DNA from 3 places in the Pseudomonas sp. NPDC087803 genome. Region 1 is predicted to be linked to each of the others. Evidence: predicted binding sites of a transcription regulator. Region 1 holds the regulator's gene; each other region holds the start of a gene.
What was found. The regulator FliA, encoded in region 1, starts transcription of late flagellar genes. The targets are predictions, from matches to a motif close to CTAAAGTTTNNNNNNNNNNNGCCGNTAA.
Positions count from the first base shown of each region.

Region 2: the regulator FliA is predicted to act here: its motif matches at 1,452-1,479, upstream of ACIOUG_RS20685 (methyl-accepting chemotaxis protein).
Region 3: the regulator FliA is predicted to act here: its motif matches at 3,191-3,218, upstream of ACIOUG_RS12615 (methyl-accepting chemotaxis protein).

Region 1 covers NZ_JBIUVO010000084.1:667-7,294, reverse strand. Annotated here, with positions in the region: gene flhA (flagellar biosynthesis protein FlhA) at 1-821, shown strand, start outside; gene flhF (flagellar biosynthesis protein FlhF) at 833-2,173, shown strand; gene fleN (flagellar synthesis regulator FleN) at 2,287-3,117, shown strand; gene fliA (RNA polymerase sigma factor FliA) at 3,114-3,854, shown strand; gene ACIOUG_RS24800 (chemotaxis response regulator CheY) at 4,021-4,392, shown strand; gene ACIOUG_RS24795 (protein phosphatase CheZ) at 4,410-5,198, shown strand; partial or broken gene ACIOUG_RS24790 (chemotaxis protein CheA) at 5,253-6,628, shown strand, end outside.
Region 2 covers NZ_JBIUVO010000051.1:25,579-32,206, forward strand. Annotated here, with positions in the region: gene ACIOUG_RS20675 (LysR family transcriptional regulator) at 1-440, opposite strand, end outside; gene ACIOUG_RS20680 (tellurite resistance TerB family protein) at 633-1,355, shown strand; gene ACIOUG_RS20685 (methyl-accepting chemotaxis protein) at 1,721-3,343, shown strand; gene ACIOUG_RS20690 (chemotaxis protein CheW) at 3,343-3,861, shown strand; gene ACIOUG_RS20695 (CheR family methyltransferase) at 3,858-5,135, shown strand; gene ACIOUG_RS20700 (chemotaxis protein CheW) at 5,132-5,827, shown strand; gene ACIOUG_RS20705 (hybrid sensor histidine kinase/response regulator) at 5,824-6,628, shown strand, end outside.
Region 3 covers NZ_JBIUVO010000018.1:21,121-27,748, forward strand. Annotated here, with positions in the region: gene ACIOUG_RS12605 (ATP-binding protein) at 1-765, shown strand, start outside; gene ACIOUG_RS12610 (hypothetical protein) at 897-1,343, opposite strand; gene ACIOUG_RS12615 (methyl-accepting chemotaxis protein) at 1,454-3,076, opposite strand; gene ACIOUG_RS12620 (transporter) at 3,489-4,511, shown strand; gene ACIOUG_RS12625 (inorganic phosphate transporter) at 4,711-6,324, shown strand; gene ACIOUG_RS12630 (LysR family transcriptional regulator) at 6,447-6,628, opposite strand, start outside.

The DNA of each region.
Region 1 (6,628 bases):
CCGAAGCCGAGATCTACCCGGATCGCGAACTGGCGATCAACCCGGGGCAGGTCTACGGCACGCTCAACGGCATTACCGCCAAAGATCCGGCTTTCGGCCTGGAGGCGGTATGGATCGAAGTCAGCCAGCGCGCGCAGGCGCAATCGCTCGGTTACACCGTGGTCGACGCCAGTACCGTGGTCGCCACGCACTTGAACCAGATTCTGTACAAGCACTCCAGCGAGCTGATCGGCCACGAAGAAGTGCAGCAACTCATGCAATTGCTGGCCAAAAGCTCGCCGAAACTGGCTGAAGAGTTGGTGCCGGGTGTGGTGTCGCTGTCGCAGTTGCTCAAAGTGCTGCAGGCGCTGCTGGCCGAACACGTGCCGGTGCGCGACATTCGCAGCATCGCCGAAGCCATCGCCAACAACGCCGCGAAGAGTCAAGATACCGCCGCTTTGGTGGCCGCAGTACGCGTCGGGGTATCTCGCGCCATCGTCCAAAGCATTGTAGGCACTGACTCCGAGCTGCCTGTGATCACCTTGGAACCAAGGTTGGAACAAATATTGCTCAATAGTCTGCAGAAGGCAGGACAAGGCTCGGAAGAGGGCGTTCTGCTGGAGCCAAGCATGGCCGAGAAGCTGCAGCGTTCGCTCATCGAAGCGGCGCAGCGTCAGGAAATGCAAGGTCAACCGGTGATCCTGTTGGTAGCAGGCCCGATCCGCGCGATGCTCTCGCGCTTTGGCCGCCTCGCCGTCCCGGGACTGCATGTGCTGGCCTACCAGGAAATACCGGACAACAAGCAAGTGACCATCGTTGCGACAGTAGGGCCCAACGGCTGAGGTAGTGGTTTATGCAAGTTAAGCGTTTCTTTGCCGCCGATATGCGTCAGGCCATGAAGCTGGTTCGTGATGAGCTGGGCGCTGATGCCGCGATCATTGGCAACCGCCGCATTGCCGGCGGTGTCGAGCTGACGGCGGCACTGGATTACAAATTGTCGGCGCTGGCGCCACGGGTTCCGAACATGGAACTCGAGGACGAGCTGCGCAAGACTCAGTCGCGCATCGTCACCGCCCAGGCCGAGCTGAGCCTGCGGGGCGAAGCCGATGGCAACACCAATCGCCAGTTGTTCGCCGGGCTGCCGTTGACGGCCGGCCTGCCGCTGACCGCTGCCGAACCGTTGAGCGAACCGACCTATGCCGCCCCGGCGCGTCCGGCTCCGGCACCTGCGCAGGCGTCCGCCGGCGTCGATCCGCGTGCGCTGGATTCGATGCGCTTCGAATTGAACAGTCTGCGTGAGCTGATGGAAGTGCAGCTCGGCACCCTGGCCTGGAATCAGCTGCAAGGCAGCCGTCCGGCCCAAGCCAATCTGTATCGCCGTCTGCAACGCATCGGTCTGTCCGGACCGTTGTCGCGCGATCTGCTGGCGATGATCACCGACATCGAAGAACCGCGTCAGGCCTGGCGCATGCTGCTCGCGCACCTCGCGCGGATGATCGCGGTACCGGAAGTCGAGCCGCTGGAAGAGGGCGGGGTGATTGCCATGGTCGGCCCGGCCGGCATGGGCAAGACCACCACCCTGGCCAAACTCGCTGCGCGCTACGTGCTTAAGTACGGCGCGCAGAACGCGGCGCTGGTCAGCATGGACAGTTTCCGCATCGGCGCGCAGGAACAACTCAAGACCCTGGGGCGGATTCTCAATGTGCCGGTTACGCACGTCGATCCGGGCCAGTCGCTGGTACAGGCGCTGGATCCATTGCTGCGCAAACGCGTGGTGCTGATTGACACCGCTGGCTTGCAGGCCAGCGACCCGGCACTGCGCATGCAGCTGGAAAGTCTGGCCGGGCGTGGCATCCGTTCAAAAAATTATCTGGTCCTGGCAACCACCAGCCAGAAACAGGTTCTAACCGCCGCTTATCACAGTTACAAGCGTTGCGGGCTTGCCGGCTGCATCCTGACTAAACTGGATGAGACGGCCAGCCTCGGCGAAGTGTTGAGCCTGGCGATCAGTCATGAATTGCCGGTCGCGTACCTGACCGACGGCCCACGGATTCCGGATGATCTGCATCTGCCGCGCCGTCATCAATTGGTCAGCCGCGCCGTCAGCGTGCAAATGCAGGAAGAACCCAGCGAAGAAGCCATGGCTGACATGTTCGCTGATATCTACCACAGCCCGACCAAGCAGGTTGGCTGAGGTAATGAACAGTTTTTGTACCTACATCGATGGTCTGCCATGCATTGTTCCGGTTGAGAACGCGCAGCCAGTAATGTGGCCTCCGTCTATGCAAGACAAGGTAAAGAAATAACATGGGCAGCATGCATCCCGTACAGGTGATCGCGGTGACCGGCGGCAAAGGTGGCGTCGGCAAGACTAACGTGTCAGTGAACTTGTCTCTGGCGCTGGCAGAGCTTGGCCGTCGGGTCATGCTGCTGGACGCCGATCTGGGGCTGGCGAACGTCGACGTTCTGCTGGGACTGACCCCCAAACGCACTTTGGCCGATGTCATCGAAGGCCGCTGTGAGCTGCGCGACGTGCTGTTGCAGGGCCCCGGCGGGATCCGCATCGTGCCGGCCGCTTCCGGCACCCAGAGCATGGTGCACCTGAGCCCGGCACAACACGCCGGTCTGATTCAGGCCTTCAGCGACATCGGCGACAACCTCGATGTGCTGGTGATCGACACCGCTGCGGGTATTGGTGACTCGGTAGTCAGTTTTGTCCGCGCCGCGCAGGAAGTGTTGCTGGTGGTCTGCGACGAGCCGACCTCGATCACCGACGCCTACGCGCTGATCAAACTGCTCAACCGCGACTACGGCATGAACCGCTTCCGCGTCCTCGCCAACATGGCGCAGAGCCCGCAGGAAGGCCGCAACCTGTTCGCCAAGTTGACCAAGGTCACGGATCGCTTCCTCGACGTCGCCTTACAATACGTCGGCGCGGTGCCGTACGACGAAAGCGTGCGCAAGGCAGTGCAGAAGCAGCGAGCGGTCTATGAAGCCTTTCCGCGTTCCAAGTGCGCGCTGGCGTTCAAGGCGATCGCGCAGAAGGTCGATACCTGGCCGCTGCCTGCCAACCCGCGCGGTCACCTGGAGTTTTTCGTCGAGCGCCTCGTGCAGCAAACGGCAGGGCCTGTGCTATGACCGCCAGCGGTATGAACTACTACAAGAAGTCAGCACGTGACGCGCAGTACGAGTTGATCGAGCGTTACGCGCCACTGGTCAAGCGCATTGCCTATCACCTGCTGGCGCGCTTGCCGGCGAGTGTGCAGGTGGAAGACCTGATTCAGGCCGGGATGATCGGCCTGCTCGAAGTCTCGACCAAATACGACGCCAGCAAAGGCGCCAGTTTCGAAACGTACGCGGGCATCCGGATCCGCGGCGCGATGCTCGATGAAGTGCGCAAGGGGGACTGGGCGCCACGCTCGGTTCACCGCAACACCCGTATGGTCAGTGACGCAATTCGTTCAATTGAAGCTAAAACCGGCCGTGATGCTAAAGATCACGAGGTTGCGGCCGAACTCCAATTGAGTCTCGACGATTACTACGGGATTTTGAATGACACCCTGGGCAGCCGCTTGTTCAGTTTCGACGACCTGTTGCAGGACGGCGAACACGAAGGGCTGCACGAGGATGGCGCGAGTGCTCATCTTGAGCCGTCACGCGATCTGGAAGATGAACGCTTCCAGGCGGCGCTGGCGGACGCGATTGCCAATTTGCCGGAGCGTGAGCGACTGGTGTTGGCGCTGTACTACGACGAAGAGCTGAACCTCAAGGAGATCGGTGAAGTCCTTGGCGTCAGTGAATCGCGGGTCAGCCAGTTACTCAGCCAGTGCGCGGCCCGTTTGCGGGGGCGTTTGGGGGAGTGGCGAGCGCGCTGAAGGCAGTGTGGGGACACTGCGAACGAGGCTGGTGCGGTGATGAACGGCACCGGTCTTGCTCTGTTGTGCTCCAGACAGTCTTCGAGTGCTGCGCCGATTGATTGAAGTGGCGCGTCCAGGTGCTGGGCGCGTTTAAGACTGCTTGGAGGTCGAATTGAACAAAGACATGAAAATCCTCATCGTTGATGACTTCTCAACGATGCGGCGGATCATCAAGAACCTGCTGCGCGATCTCGGGTTCACCAACACCGTCGAGGCCGACGATGGCACTACCGCCATTCCGGTACTCAACAGCGGCAGCATCGACTTTCTGGTAACGGACTGGAACATGCCGGGCATGACCGGTATCGACTTGCTGCGCCACGTGCGTGCCGATGAAAAACTCAAGCATCTGCCCGTGCTGATGGTGACCGCTGAAGCCAAGCGCGAGCAAATCATCGAGGCTGCTCAGGCCGGTGTGAACGGCTACGTGGTCAAACCTTTCACGGCTCAGGCGTTGAAAGACAAAATCGAGAAGATTTTCGAACGCATCGGCTGATGACGCGCGGGGGAGCTATGGAGCATAACGAATCTTCACAGGGCGATTTCGAGTCGACCCTGAAAAAACACGCGGTCGAACTGGTCGAGAGCCTTGAAAAAGGCAGGTTCGGCGACGCTGTGCAACTGATCCATGAGCTCAATCAGACCCGTGACCGCGGCCTGTATCAGGAAGTGGGCAAGCTCACACGCGAACTGCACAGTGCGATCGTCAATTTCCAGATCGATCCGCACATGCCGCAGGCCGAGGAAGTGTCGCAAATCACCGACGCCACCGAACGCCTGGGCTATGTGGTCAAGCTGACCGAAGCCGCGGCCAACCGCACCATGGATCTGGTGGAAAGCGCCACGCCGGTGGTCAATGGCCTGGCCGATGAAGCCCAGGCCTTGAGCACCGACTGGGGGCGCTTCATGCGTCGTGAAGTCGGAGCTGAAGAGTTCCGCGAGCTGGCGCGCCGGGTCGACGGTTTTCTGTCACGCAGCAGCACGGACAACCGTGCGGTGTCGAGCAACCTCAACGACATCCTGCTGGCTCAGGATTACCAGGACCTCACCGGTCAGGTGATCAAGCGTGTGACCCAACTGGTCACCGAAGTCGAAAGCAATTTGCTCAAACTCGTACTCATGGCCAGTCAGGTTGACCGCTTTGCGGGCATCGAACACGACCGTGCCGCGATGCTTGCGGAAAAAGATCCACAAAAACATCTCTCGCAGGGTGAAGGTCCGCAGATTCATGCCGATAAACGAGAAGACGTTGTGTCCGGTCAGGACGATGTGGACGATTTGTTATCCAGCCTTGGATTCTAGAGTTTTGGAATTTTAGGTTTTTTGGGTTTTTAGACCTGTAGGAGCACCCCATTAATGAGCTTCGGCGCCGATGAAGAGATCCTTCAGGATTTCCTGGTTGAGGCCGGCGAGATTCTTGAGCAACTGTCCGAACAACTGGTCGAGCTGGAAAGCCGCCCGGATGACGCAGACCTGCTCAACGCAATTTTTCGCGGTTTCCACACTGTAAAAGGGGGCGCCGGCTTCCTTCAGCTCAACGAGCTGGTGGAGTGCTGTCACATCGCCGAAAACGTGTTCGACATCCTGCGCAAGGGTGAGCGTCGCGTTGATGCAGAACTGATGGACGTGGTGCTTGAAGCACTGGACGCGGTGAACAGCATGTTCAGCGAAGTCCGTGAACGTGCACCGATCACGGCGGCCACTCCGGAACTGCTGGCCGCGCTGGCGCGTCTGGCCGAGCCGCAAGCGGCCGACGAAGCCCCGGTTTCGCCAGTGGCCGAGATGATCGAAGAACTGGTCGTCGAAGGCGACTCGAGCGATTCGGGCGACATCACCGATAACGAATTTGAACAGCTGCTGGATTCGCTGAACGCCGTCAAGGCCGAAGCCGAAGCCCCGGCCGCTGCTGCACCGGCGCCGACTGCCGATACGGCTGCCAGCGATGAAATCACCGACGCTGAATTCGAGTCGTTGCTCGATCAGTTGCACGGCAAAGGCCAGTTCGCGGCGGATGCCGTGGCACCGGCAGCGGCCACTCCGGCGGCACCGGCTGCCGGTGACAGCTCGGACATCACCGACGACGAATTCGAAGCACTGCTCGATCAGTTGCATGGCAAGGGCAACTTTGCCGTTGAAGCACTCGAGTCGGCGATTGCCTCGGCACCGGCTGCGCCAGCCGCTCCGGTCGCTGCTGCCGCCGGCAGTGATCTGATCAGCGATCACGAGTTCGAATCGCTGCTCGACGAGTTGCACGGCAAAGGCAAGTTCACCGATGTCGGCGCCGCTGCTGCGGGCACCGCGTCGACCGTGGCGACGCCAGCTGCCAAGGCTGCGGTCGCTCCGGCTGCTGCACCGAAGGCAGCGCCCAAGCCTGAGCCAAAAGCCGAAGCGCCAAAACCGGCTGCCGCTGCTGCACCGGCTCCGGCCCGCGCCGCCGCTGCTCCGCCGCCGGAAAAACCGGCCAGCGAAGCCGAGACCACCGTGCGGGTCGATACCGCGCGTCTCGACGAAATCATGAACATGGTTGGCGAGCTGGTGCTGGTGCGTAACCGCCTGGTGCGCCTGGGTCTCAACAGCGGCGACGAAGCCATGTCCAAGGCCGTGTCGAACCTCGACGTGGTCACGGCTGACTTGCAGACCGCGGTGATGAAGACCCGGATGCAGCCGATCAAGAAGGTCTTCGGGCGCTTCCCGCGTCTGGTTCGCGACCTCGCGCGTCAGCTCAAGAAAGA
Region 2 (6,628 bases), on a different contig from region 1:
AGCACGCCGACATCGATCTCGCCGCTGACCAACAGGTGCTCGATGTAGGGGCGCTCGTCCTCCATCACCCGGATCTCGACATTGGGGTAGGCGCGCTGAAAACGGGTGAGCAGATCGGCGAGGTAGTAACCGGCGACCAGACTGGTCACGCCGACAATCAACTGCCCGGCGACCTGATCGGTGCTCTGTTGCAGGCTGCGCTTGGCGTTATCCACCGTGGCCAGAATCAGGTGCGCCTGCCGCAGGAACTGGTGGCCCTGGTGAGTCAGGGTCATGCCCTTGGCGTGGCGGCTGAACAGGCTGACGCCGATTTCCTCTTCCAGTTGCTGGATCGCCAGGGTCAACGTCGATTGGGAAATGAACGCGGTTTGCGCCGCCGCGGAAATCGAGCCGGTCTCGGCTACCGCGATGAAGTGACGGATCTGACGCAGTGTCATCATGAGCAGGGTACCCGGTGGGCGGTTTTTATAGATTGGCTGGAGTGTATATCTATTTTCACGAAGGGCTATTGCCAGTGCCTGTGCAGGAAAGTGAGCAACATCTGGAAGCACACTCGCCGGCCGCTCTGGGGCACTTTCGAACTAGGCTGAGGGCCTGATAGATCCGGATAACCCCAGTTTTGGAGGCGGAACATGAACACCCGTGGATTGCTCGATCAACTACTCAAGTCCGGCCAGGATCTGTTGCAGAACAAGGCCGGTAGCGCGCAGAACAAACCGGCGGCTGGTGGCCTGGGCGGTTTGCTTGGTGGGTCTTCAGGCGCTGGTGCGCTGGGTGGCCTGCTCTCGGGGGCGGGCGGTGGCGCATTGGCTGCCGGGGCGATGGGCCTGCTGCTCGGCAGCAAAAAAGCGCGCAAGGTCGGCGGTAAAGTTGCGGTCTACGGTGGCCTCGCTGCCCTTGGTGTGCTGGCCTATAAGGCTTACGGCAACTGGAACGCGCAAAAAGGCACCGCCCCACAAAACGAACCGCAGACGCTGGATCGACTGCCACCCGCGCAAGCCGAGCAACACAGCCAGGCGATTCTCAAAGCCCTCGTTGCAGCGGCCAAAGCTGACGGCCACATCGACGACCGCGAGCGCCAGTTGATCGAAGGCGAGTTCACCCGACTCGACAACGATCAGGAACTGCAACACTGGCTGCACGCCGAACTCAACAAACCCCTCGACCCAGCCGATGTCGCCCGCGCCGCCAGTACGCCGGAAATGGCCGCGGAGATGTACATCGCCAGTGTGATGCTGGTGGATGAGGAAAGCTTTATGGAAAAGGCCTATCTGGAAGAGTTGGCGAAGCAGCTGAAGCTGGAGCCGGGCTTGAAGGTAGAGCTGGAGAAACAGGTGCGCCAGGTGTCGTTATAGAACTGCACGAACACGGTACTCATGTAGGAGCTGCGGCACGCTGCGATCTTTTGATTTTTAAAACCAACATCAAAAGATCGCAGCGTGCCGCAGCTCCTACAGGGTTTTGGGCCAGAGCCGAATTTTGCAGGAGTGAGCCTGCTGGCGATTGCGTTTCCAGCCTCACAACGACAGCGATGGCCGATCCAGCGCCCCCTTTTGCCGTTTCATCACTGGCACGCCAGCCCCGGATTGTCGGACAGTCCCACCCCAGAGCCTTCCCGCCCACCACGTCGGGCGGGCCCGAGGGTTAAAAAGCGTCTTATAAATGAAACACCGCCCTCGGCTATACTCCCCGCATTTCGACTTAGGCACGAGGAATCACTGTGAAGAACTGGACGTTGCGCCAACGCATTTTGGCGAGCTTTGCGGTGATTATCGCCATCATGTTGCTGATGGTCGTTGTCTCGTATTCACGCTTGCTGAAGATCGAGGCCAGTGAAAGCAGCGTGCGTGACGACGCGGTTCCCGGCGTCTATTACAGCTCGATGATTCGTGGCGCCTGGGTCGACAGCTATCTGCAGACCCAGGAACTGCTGGGACTCAAGGAAGGGCAGGGCATCAGCAGCGAAGACGCGGCGGACTACAAGGCGTTTGAGACGCGCCTGCAAGAGCAGATGGCCAACTACCGCAACACCGTCACCACCGACGAAGACCGGGTCGAGTTCGCCGCGTTCGAGAAAGACCACGACGTCTACATGCAGATCCAGGATCAGGTGCTCGACCTGCACAAGCGCAACCTGGAAGCCGAAGCGGTCAAGCTGTTCACCGAGAAGCTGACCCCGGCCTGGTACACCGGTCGCATGAAACTCAACGACATCATCGGTGAGAACAAGAAAGTTGCCGATCAGGCCATGGCTAACATCGACGAGGCGGTAGCGGCGGCCAAGGTCAGCATGTTCGTCTCGCTGTTGGTGGCGGTGCTGGCGGCCGGTGCCTGCGGTCTGCTGCTGATGCGCGCGATCATGGCGCCGATGAACCGCATCGTGAAGATTCTCGAAATTATGCGTACCGGCGACCTGAGCAGCCGTCTGAACCTCGATCGCAAGGACGAGTTCGGCGCGGTGGAAACCGGCTTCAACGACATGATGGCCGAGCTGACGTCGCTGGTGTCCCAGGCCCAGCGTTCCTCGGTGCAGGTGACCACTTCGGTGACCGAAATTGCCGCCACCTCCAAGCAGCAACAGGCCACCGCCACCGAAACCGCGGCCACCACCACTGAAATCGGCGCGACCTCGCGGGAGATCGCTGCCACCTCGCGGGATCTGGTGCGCACCATGACCGAAGTGTCCACCGCCGCCGATCAGGCCTCGGTGCTTGCCGGTTCCGGCCAGCAGGGCCTGGCGCGCATGGAAGACACCATGCATTCGGTGATGGGCGCGGCCGATCTGGTCAACGCCAAACTGGCGATCCTCAACGAGAAGGCCGGCAACATCAATCAGGTGGTGGTGACCATCGTCAAGGTCGCCGACCAGACCAACCTGCTGTCGCTCAACGCCGCCATCGAGGCCGAGAAGGCCGGCGAATACGGTCGCGGTTTTGCCGTGGTCGCCACCGAAGTGCGGCGTCTGGCGGATCAGACCGCCGTCGCCACTTACGACATCGAACAAATGGTCCGCGAGATCCAGTCGGCGGTGTCTGCCGGCGTGATGGGCATGGACAAGTTTTCCGAAGAAGTGCGCCGGGGCATGGCCGAAGTGCAGCAGGTCGGCGAGCAGCTGTCGCAGATCATCCATCAGGTGCAGGCGCTGGCGCCGCGGGTGTTGATGGTCAACGAAGGCATGCAGGCCCAGGCCACCGGTGCCGAACAGATCAACCATGCGCTGGTGCAGTTGGGCGACGCCAGCAGCCAGACCGTCGAGTCTCTGCGTCAGGCCAGTTTCGCCATTGACGAACTCAGCCAGGTGGCCGTCGGGCTGCGCAGTGGCGTTTCGCGATTCAAAGTCTGATGAGCGAAATCACCGCCAAACGCAGCGCTGCGCCCGTGGCGAAGCAGGCGTTGTTCCTGCTGTTTCGCATCGGCAGCGAGCGCTACGCCTTGCGCGCCACCGAGGTGGCGGAAGTGCTGCCGCGCCTGCCGTTGAAGCCGATTGCCCAGGCGCCGAACTGGGTCGCCGGGGTGTTCGCCTACCGGGGAGCGGTGGTGCCAGCGATCGACCTCAGTGCGCTGACCTTTGGTCATCCTGCCGAGGCGCGCACCAGTACCCGGCTGGTGCTGGTGCATTACCGCCCGGATGAACTGCAGCCGCCGCGCTGGCTCGGGCTGATCCTTGAGCAGGCGACCGACACCCTGCGCTGCAACCCCGAAGATTTTCAGCCGTATGGTCTGGACAATCGCCAGGCGCCGTACCTCGGCCCGGTGCGCGAAGATGCCCAGGGGCTGGTGCAGTGGGTGCGGGTCAACGACTTGCTGGATGACGCGGTGCGCAGCCTGCTGTTTCCGGCGCCGCTCGAGGCGCAGTCATGAGCAGCGACCAGCGTTTTTTCGATTTCCTCAAGGAACGCATCGGTCTGGATGTCGCTTCGGTGGGCCCGGCGATCATCGAGCGGGCGGTGCGTCAGCGCACCACGCTTTCGCAAGCGGCGCACAGCGATGAATACTGGCAACTGCTGCAAGGTTCGCGTGACGAACAGCAGGCGTTGATCGAAGCGGTGATCGTCCCCGAAACCTGGTTTTTCCGTTATCCGGAATCCTTTGCCACGCTCGGCAAGCTGGCGCGCAAGCGTCTGGACCAATTGAACAATATGCGCGCGCTGCGCATCCTCAGCCTGCCGTGTTCCACCGGCGAGGAACCCTATTCGATTGCCATGGCCTTGCTCGATGCCGGTCTCAAGCCGCATCAGTTCAAGGTCGACGGCATGGACGTCAGCCCGCTGTCGGTGGACAAGGCGCGGCGGGCGCTGTACGGCAAGAACTCGTTTCGCGGTCAGGATCTGGACTTTCGCGAGCGTCATTTCAGCGCCGAGCAGGACGGACATCGGGTCAGCGAAACCGTGCGCGAACAGGTGCGTTTGCAGACCGGCAACGTGCTGGATCCTGCGCTGCTGGCCGGTGAGGCGCCGTTCGATTTCGTGTTCTGTCGCAACCTGCTGATCTATTTCGATCAGCCGACCCAGAGGCAGGTGTTCGAAGTGCTCAAGCGCCTGACTCACGTTGACGGCGTGCTGTTCATCGGCCCCGCCGAGGGCAGTCTGCTCGGGCGCCTGGGCATGCGTTCGATCGGCATCCCGCAGTCGTTTGCCTTCAGTCGCCACCAGGAGCCGCTGCCCGAGCCGGTGTCTTTGCCGACGCCCACGCCGTTACCGGTGCGCCAGCCGTTGCGCAGTGCGCCGCCGCCAGCGCCAGTGGTGCGGCAGCGTCCGTTTGCCAGCGTCGCACCGTTGCCCGTCAGCAGCAAAAGCGCCAACCCGGACGCGGCGACCTTGCTCGCCAACATTGCCGCGCTGGCCAACGAAGGCAAGAGCGCCGAGGCTCGCGCGGCATGCGTGCAGTACCTGCGCAGTCACGAACCGGTGGCCCAGGTGTTTTACTGGCTCGGCCTGCTCAGCGATGTTGCCGGCGCCGCCCTCGAAGCCCAGAGTCATTACCGCAAGGCCTTGTACCTTGAACCGCAACACCCCGAAGCGTTGATGCACTTGGCCGCCTTGCTGCAGGCCCAGGGTGACAGCGCCGGTGCCAGACGATTGCAGGAACGCGCCGCCCGCAGCGGCCGCACCGCCGACAGTGAGCGTAAACGATGATCGCGTCCGACACCTTGAACGTCACCCACGAAGACGCCCGGGCCATCGATGATTGCTGGAACCGCATCGGCATTCATGGCGACAAGTCGTGCCCGTTGCTGGCCGAACATATCCATTGCCGTAACTGCGCGGTGTATTCCGCCGCCGCCACGCGTCTGCTCGACCGTTATGCATTGCAGCAGGACGAGCGCGACCCGGTCGCCGTGGCGGTCGAAACCGATGTGAAAACCCGTTCGCTGCTGATGTTCCGCCTCGGCGAAGAATGGCTGGGCCTGGCCACCCGCAGTCTGGTGGAGGTGGCGCCGCTGCAGGCGATTCACTCGTTGCCGCATCAGCGTTCGCGGGCCTTGCTCGGTGTGGCGAACGTGCGCGGGGCGTTGGTCGCCTGCCTGTCGCTGGTCGAACTGCTCGACCTGGACGGCAACGCCGCACCGGCCAGCGGCGCGCGGATCATGCCGCGCATGCTGATCATCGCCGCCCACGGCGGGCCAGTGGTGGTGCCGGTGGACGAAGTCGACGGCATCCACGCCATCGACGAAAAAATTCTCGACGCCGCGTCGCGTGCCGGCGGTGAGCACAACAGTACGGCCAGCGCCAAATACACCCGTGGGGTCCTGCAATTCCGGGGGCGCAGCCTGCGTTGGCTGGATGAAGAACAGCTGCTGTCCGCCGTGACCCGGAGCCTCACATGACCCCCGAGCAAATGCGCGACGCCTCGCTGCTGGAGCTGTTCAGCCTCGAAGCCGAGGCCCAGACCCAGGTGCTCAGCAGCGGGTTGCTGGCGCTGGAACGCAATCCGACACAGGCCGATCATCTGGAATCGTGCATGCGCGCCGCGCACTCGCTCAAGGGCGCGGCGCGGATTGTCGGGATCGACAGCGGCGTCAGCGTCGCCCACGTGATGGAAGATTGTCTGGTCAGCGCTCAGGAAGGGCGGCTGTTGCTGCGCCCCGAACACATCGACGCGTTGCTCCAGGGCACCGACCTGTTGATGCGCATCGCCACGCCGGCCAATGCCCCGCAACCGGCGGACATCGAGGCGTACGTGGCGTTGATGGGGCAACTGCTCGATCCATCGGCGCCCCCCGCGATAGCCGCGCCGCCCATGGCCGAATTGCAGTTGCAGGCACCGTCTGCACCGATTGAAATCCCGGCGCCATTGACCGAGACACCGCTGGAAACCGCCGACCCGGCCCCGCGCAAGAACAAGCGCACCACCGAGGGTGGCGAGCGGGTGCTGCGGGTCACCGCCGAGCGCCTCAACAGCCTGCTCGACCTGTCGAGCAAATCGCTGGTCGAAACCCAGCGCCTCAAACCGCATCTGGCGACCATGCAGCGCCTCAGGCGCATGCAGAACAACGGCCTGCGGGCGCTGGAAAGCCTCAATGTGCACCTCAAGGAACATGCGCTGAGCCTTGAGGCCCAGGAAGCCCTTGAGGATGCGCGGCGCTTGCTGGCCGAATCCCAGCAATTGCTCGCGGAAAAGAACGCCG
Region 3 (6,628 bases), on a different contig from region 1:
AGCACCATGGAGTCTTTCGCGCGGATGCTCGCGTTGCAGATCGAAGCCGAGGAAAGCGCGCAACGCACCGAAACAGCGCTGTTGCAGGAGCGCGAAACCGCCGAGTTGCGCGAACAGTTCATCGCCGTGCTCGGCCATGACTTGCGCAACCCGTTGTTCGCCATCAGCGCCGGCGCCGAAATGCTCCTGCGCAAGCACCCCGATCCCGCCATCGAAGTACGGGTACGCAATATCCTTGGCAGTGCGCAACGGGCGACGCGGCTGGTGGATGACGTGCTCGACTTTGCTCGCGGGCGATTGGGCAAAGGCATTCCGGTGGCTATCCAGCCCTGCGCGGATCTGACCGACGCCGTGCAGCAAGTGGTGACGGAGATCCGCAACGTGCACCCCCGGCGCACGATTCACGCGACCATCGGCGACTTGCAGGGCGTGTCCTGCGACCGTGCGCGGATTGCCCAACTGCTGTCGAATCTGCTGGCCAATGCCGTGGCCCATGGCGACCCGGCGGGGGTTATCGAAGTCATCGCCCAGGTCGAGCACGGTGCGTTAATGCTGGCGGTGAAAAACCAGGGGCATATTCCTGAGGCGATCCTGCCACACCTGTTCCAGCCCTATTCGCGCCCAAGCGTCAGCACGCCACAGGCCGGGCTTGGCCTGGGGCTGTACATCGCCAGCCAGATCGCCCAGTCCCACGGCGGACGTTTGCACGTCGCGTCCACCGCACAAAGCGGCACGCTGTTCACCTTCAGCCTGCCAACCACCTGAAACACACCACAGATCCCTGTGGGAGCGGGCTTGCTCGCGAAGGCGTCGTGTCAGTCAATATTTTCAGTGGCTGATACTCCGCATTCGCGAGCAAGCCCGCTCCCACATTGGACTTTCAGTGCCTTTGGGAATCAGGCCGAAGTGCTGACCAACGACCCCGAACTGCTCGACCCGGAATCCTGCAACGCCTGCAACAACGCCGCCGTGGCCGTCTGCAACGAAGCCGAGGTGCTGGAGATTTGCGCCTCGGCGGAGGCCACGTCGGCAGCCTTGGCATCAGCGTCTTCCTGCTTGGCCTGAGCCGCTTGCAGCGCCTGCTGCTGTTCCTGCAATTGCTTTTGCAGCTCGGCGATCTGCTTGCGCAGTTCTTTCACCGAATCCGACTCACCGCTGCTGTCGGAACTGCTGTCGCCCGCCGGAGCCGCGCCCCCGCCGGCCGCCACTTTGCTGGTATCGGCACTGACGCCCGCGCTGCTGGTTGCACTGGTTGAGGTGTCGTCACTGGCGTCGCTGATCTTGGTTTTGCTGGTGGCGGTGGTGACGGTCTGATTGATTGAAACAGAGGTGATGCTGACCATGGGATGGCTCCAATGCCGGTTATAGATAACCGGCCATCGGCGGCAGTCGCGGCGATTTGAGATCGACTGTGTACCGACTCGGTAACCGAACCGGTACACGTCGGCTGACGTCAGGCGCTCAGGCGCGCGGTGACTTCATTGAGTTGCCCGGACAGGCCATGCAGGTTCTGGCTGGCGCTTTCGGTGCGCTGCACGCTGTTGAGGTTGGTGCTGGCGATCGAGGTGATCTCGGTCAGGTTGCGCGAGATGTCTTCGGCGACCGAGGTCTGCTCTTCGGCGGCGGTAGCGATCTGCCGGTTCATGTCGCGGATCGCTTCCACGGCGTGGGTAATGCGCTCGAGCATCGCACCGGCCTGGGTCACTTGCTCGACGCTTTCATCACTGCGCGCCTGACCGCTTTCGATCGCTTGCGCAGCGTCCACGGCACCGGTCTGCACATTCTGAATGATCTGGTTGATCTCGATGATCGACTCGGCCGTACGCTGCGCCAGGTTGCGCACCTCGTCGGCGACCACCGCAAAACCGCGTCCGGCTTCACCGGCCCGCGCCGCTTCAATCGCCGCGTTGAGCGCCAGCAGGTTGGTCTGTTCGGCGATGCCGCGAATCACTTCCAGCACCTTGCCGATGCGGCCGCTGTCGGTTTCCAGGCGACGAATCACCGTGGCGGTGTTGGCAATTTCGCCACGCATCTGGGTGATGCTGTGGATGGTGCTCTGCATGACCTTTTCACCCTGCTGGGCAGACTGGTCGGCATCGTCGGCAGCCCGCGCCGCGTCCGCCGCATGGCGGGCGACTTCCTGGGCGGTGGCGGACATTTCGTTCATTGCCGTCGCCACTTGGTCGGTGCGGTTGAACTGCTCGTTGGTGCCGCCGGCCATGGTCGTGGCAATCGCATTCAACTCGCCGCTGGCGCTGTCCAGATCACTGGCGCTGCGTTGCAGGTGGCTGAAGGTTTCGGCGAGGAAATCACGCAGGGTATTGGCGGCGGCGGCAAGGTTGCCCAGCTCGTCCTGACGGTCGTTGGCGACACGCTCGGCGAGGCGCCCACGGCTCAATTGGGTGACGTAATCGATCAGCTTGCGGATCGGGTCGATCAGGTTGCGGTTGACCAGCCACAGGCTCAGCAAACCGATCAGCAGACCAGAACCGAGCATCACCAGAATCCCCAGCAACACAGTACGGTCGGCACTGGCGCTGATCTGCGCCGACTGTTCGGTGCCCTGCTTGCGCAGCTCGGCGACCAGTTCGCTCATCTGATCGCTGGTCGCGCGGTCCACGCCTTTGACGGCGCTGTCGCCGGCCGTTGGATCGGCACCGGCAGCAACGTAGGCATCGCGGCCTTTCTGGTAGGCGCTGCCGAGTTGGCGGTGCTCTTCGCGCAGACGTTCGATGCGGGTTTTCAGTGCCGGCTCAAGGCCTTTCTGGCCGGCCAGTTCACCGAGAATGTTCTGCACATCGCGCTGACGATCTTCGAACTGGCTCCAGTATTTGGCCAGGTCCGCCGGTTGCTTGCCGCGCAGCAAGACGTTTTTCCACTCCTGCACCTGCACCTTGAATTGCAGGTTGGCCTCGTCGATCAGTTGCGAGGTGTGCAACGGGCCGGCGATCAACTGACTGTAGTTCTGCACGCCATTGGACAGGAAATGAAAGCAGGCCAGTGCGATCAACAGCATCGCCAGCAGGCTGCCGCTCAGCAGGGCGAGAATTTGTGCTCTCAGGGATTTTTGCAGCATCGCGAGATACTCAGGACAGGGATGAGGCACGCCCGGTAAGGCGTGGAATTTTGCCGGACATCCGTGTCGGCGAGCCTTGGCTCATAGCCAAGCGCGCGCAACGTAACCCAAGCTTGATCGGCGTACCAGAGCGCTTCTTGAAGAAATTCCGACCATTGGTAGGTGAATTAAGAGACTGTGATCGACCATGGCACAGGGTGGGAGCGGGCTTGCTCGCGAAAGCGACGTGTCATCCACATCATCACTCAATGATCATCCGCATTCGGGAGCAAGCCCCCTCCCACAGGATTGCCGGTAATGATCACGATCACTGTCATTTTGCAGTCACACAAGCGTCATGTGTGATTGCGATGATGCGGCTCAGTGAACCTGCCATTCCGCGACCGACGCGCCCTCCTCGCAGCGAGCCTCCATGAACCACAGCCTCGATATCAGTCATCGCGATCCTGATTTGTTCGGCCTGCTTTACGGCTTCCGTTTTCGTCCCGGTGAACGTGGCCGCGAAGTCGATTCGGCGACCGCCCTGCGTTGTCTGCAAGATGACAGCGACACTGATGAATTCCTCTGGCTGCACCTGAACCTGGCGCACGCCGCGTGCGAGCGCTGGATGAAAAGTCATCTGCAATTGCCCGAAGAATTTTTTGAAGCACTGCACGAAGGTTCGCGTTCGACGCGCATCGAGCACGTCGACTCGGCACTGCTGGCGGTGGTCAACGACGTGGTGTTCAACCTCAGCAGCATGGTCTCCTCGGACGTGTCGACGCTGTGGGTTTGCGTGCGCAGCAAACTGATCGTCAGCGCACGCCTGCAACCGCTGCACTCGGTGGACAAATTGCGTTCGTCGGTGAAGGCCGGTGAATGCTTTCGTTCGCCGTCGGAACTGCTGGTGCACTTGCTGCGCGATCAGGGCGAAGTGCTGACGCAGATCGTGCGCAAGACCAGCATGAGCGTCGATCAGGTCGAGGACGAATTGCTCTCCTCGCGCCTGTCGACCAACCGCGCCGAACTCGGCGCCAACCGCCGGGTGCTGGTGCGTTTGCAACGGCTGCTGGCGCTGGAGCCGGGTTCGCTGCTGCGCCTGCTCAACCGGCCGCCGCCGTGGCTGCAGAAGGAGGACGTCAAGGAGCTGCGCAAATCCACCGAGGAGTTCGCGCTGATCATCAACGACCTCACCGCCCTCGGCGAACGGATCAAACTGCTCCAGGAAGAAATCGCCGCCAACCTCAACGAACAGAGCAACCGCACACTGTTCACCCTGACCGTGGTCACGGTGCTGGCGCTGCCGATCAACATCATTGCCGGTTTCTTCGGGATGAACGTGGGGGGCGTGCCGCTGGCGACAGATCCCGAGGGGTTCTGGATTCTGGTGGCGCTGGTGGTGACGTTTACCGTGATTGCCGGGCGCTGGGCCTTCCGCAAGCGCGGGGATTATTAAGATCAAAAGATCGCAGCCTTCGGCAGCTCCTACAGGGCACGGTAAACCTGTAGGAGCTGCCGCAGGCTGCGATCTTTTGATTTTCACTATCAGATCAGCGGTGAGCTAATCCGCCAAACACTGACCTGCCGCAGTCTCTCTGTAATATTTAGCAACGATCATGACCAACACTCCTTCCCTCGCTCAGGATTGTCCGCTCATGGCTACTCCCTCCCTGACCGCCCGCCAGGCGTCCGCCCCCAGTGGCAGGCCCGCCCTCGACAAGAAAACCGGCCCGTTCACCTACGTGATCTTTTTCGCGGTGCTCGCGATGGGGATGTTGTTCACCGCTTACAGCCTGATGCACGACATGCATGAACTGGGCACCACCGTCACTACCTGGACCCCGTTTCTGCTGCTCGGCGTGGCGCTGCTGATTGCGCTGGGCTTTGAGTTCGTCAACGGTTTCCACGACACCGCCAACGCGGTCGCGACAGTGATTTACACCCACTCGCTGCCGCCGAATGTGGCGGTGGTCTGGTCGGGGTTCTTCAATTTCCTCGGGGTGCTGCTGTCCAGTGGCGCGGTTGCGTTCGGCATCATTGCTCTGCTGCCGGTGGAGCTGATTCTGCAGGTCGGTTCGTCCGCCGGTTTCGCGATGATCTTCGCCCTGCTGATCGCAGCAATCCTGTGGAACCTCGGCACCTGGTGGCTGGGACTGCCGGCCTCCTCTTCCCACACTCTGATCGGCTCGATCATCGGTGTCGGCGTGGCCAATGCCTTGATGCACGGGCGCGACGGCACCAGTGGCGTGGACTGGGCGCAGGCGACCAAGATTGGTTACGCCCTGCTGCTGTCGCCGCTGGTGGGCTTCGGCTGCGCGGCGCTGTTGCTGCTGGCCATGCGCGCCTTCATCAAAAATCGCGCGCTGTACAAGGCGCCGGAAGGCAACAACCCGCCACCGTGGTGGATTCGCGGTCTGCTGATCGCCACCTGCACCGGCGTGTCCTTCGCCCACGGCTCCAACGACGGGCAGAAAGGCATGGGCCTGATCATGCTGATTCTGGTCGGCACCTTGCCGATGGCTTATGCGCTGAACCGCACCATGCCGGCCGATCAGGCGTTGCAGTTCGCTGCCGTCGCCGAAGTCACCCAGCAAGCGCTGGTGAAAAATACCCCGCTGCCAGCCCCGGCGGATCCGCGCCCGGTGCTGTCGGATTACGTGCGCAGCAAGCAAGCCACCCCGCAACTGATCCCCGCCCTCGCCGCCCTCACCGGGCACATTGGCGAAGAGGTCAAAGGCTATGGCTCGCTGTCGAAAGTCCCGGCCGAAGCCATGGGCAACGTGCGGAACGACATGTACCTGGCCAGCGAAAGCATTCGCCTGATGGACAAGAACAAGGTCGGCAACTTCGACGCCGACACCACTGACAAACTGCAACTGTTCAAGCAGCAGATCGACAACGCCACGCGCTTCATTCCGCTGTGGGTGAAGATCGCCGTGGCCATCGCCCTGGGCCTTGGCACCATGGTTGGCTGGAAACGCATTGTGGTGACGGTCGGCGAAAAAATCGGCAAGACCCACCTGACCTACGCCCAGGGCGCCTCGGCGGAAACCGTGGCGATGCTGACCATCGGCGCGGCGGACATGTTCGGTTTGCCGGTGTCGACCACCCACGTGCTGTCATCGGGTGTGGCGGGGACCATGGTGGCCAATGGCGGCGGGTTGCAGATGAAGACCATCCGCAATCTGCTGATGGCGTGGGTGCTGACCTTGCCGGCGGCTATTCTGCTGTCGGGTAGCCTGTACTGGCTGTTCACCCAGATCTTCTGAACAACCCGGCCCCCCTGTAGGAGTGAGCCTGCTCGCGATAGCGGTGCTTCAGTCACATCTGCATCGACTGACAGCACGCCATCGCGAGCAGGCTCACTCCTACAGTTGATCTGCGGTATCAGTCAGAGCGTCGAACGAATCACCTCCCCCAACCACTCCATGAACACCCGCACCCGCAATGGCAAATGCCGTTGCCGCGCATACAGAATCGAAATGCCCATCGCCGGCGCCGTGAACTGCGGCAGCACAGTCACCAATTCGCCAGTTTCGAGGTGCGGCTGCATGCCCGTGCGCGGCACCTGAA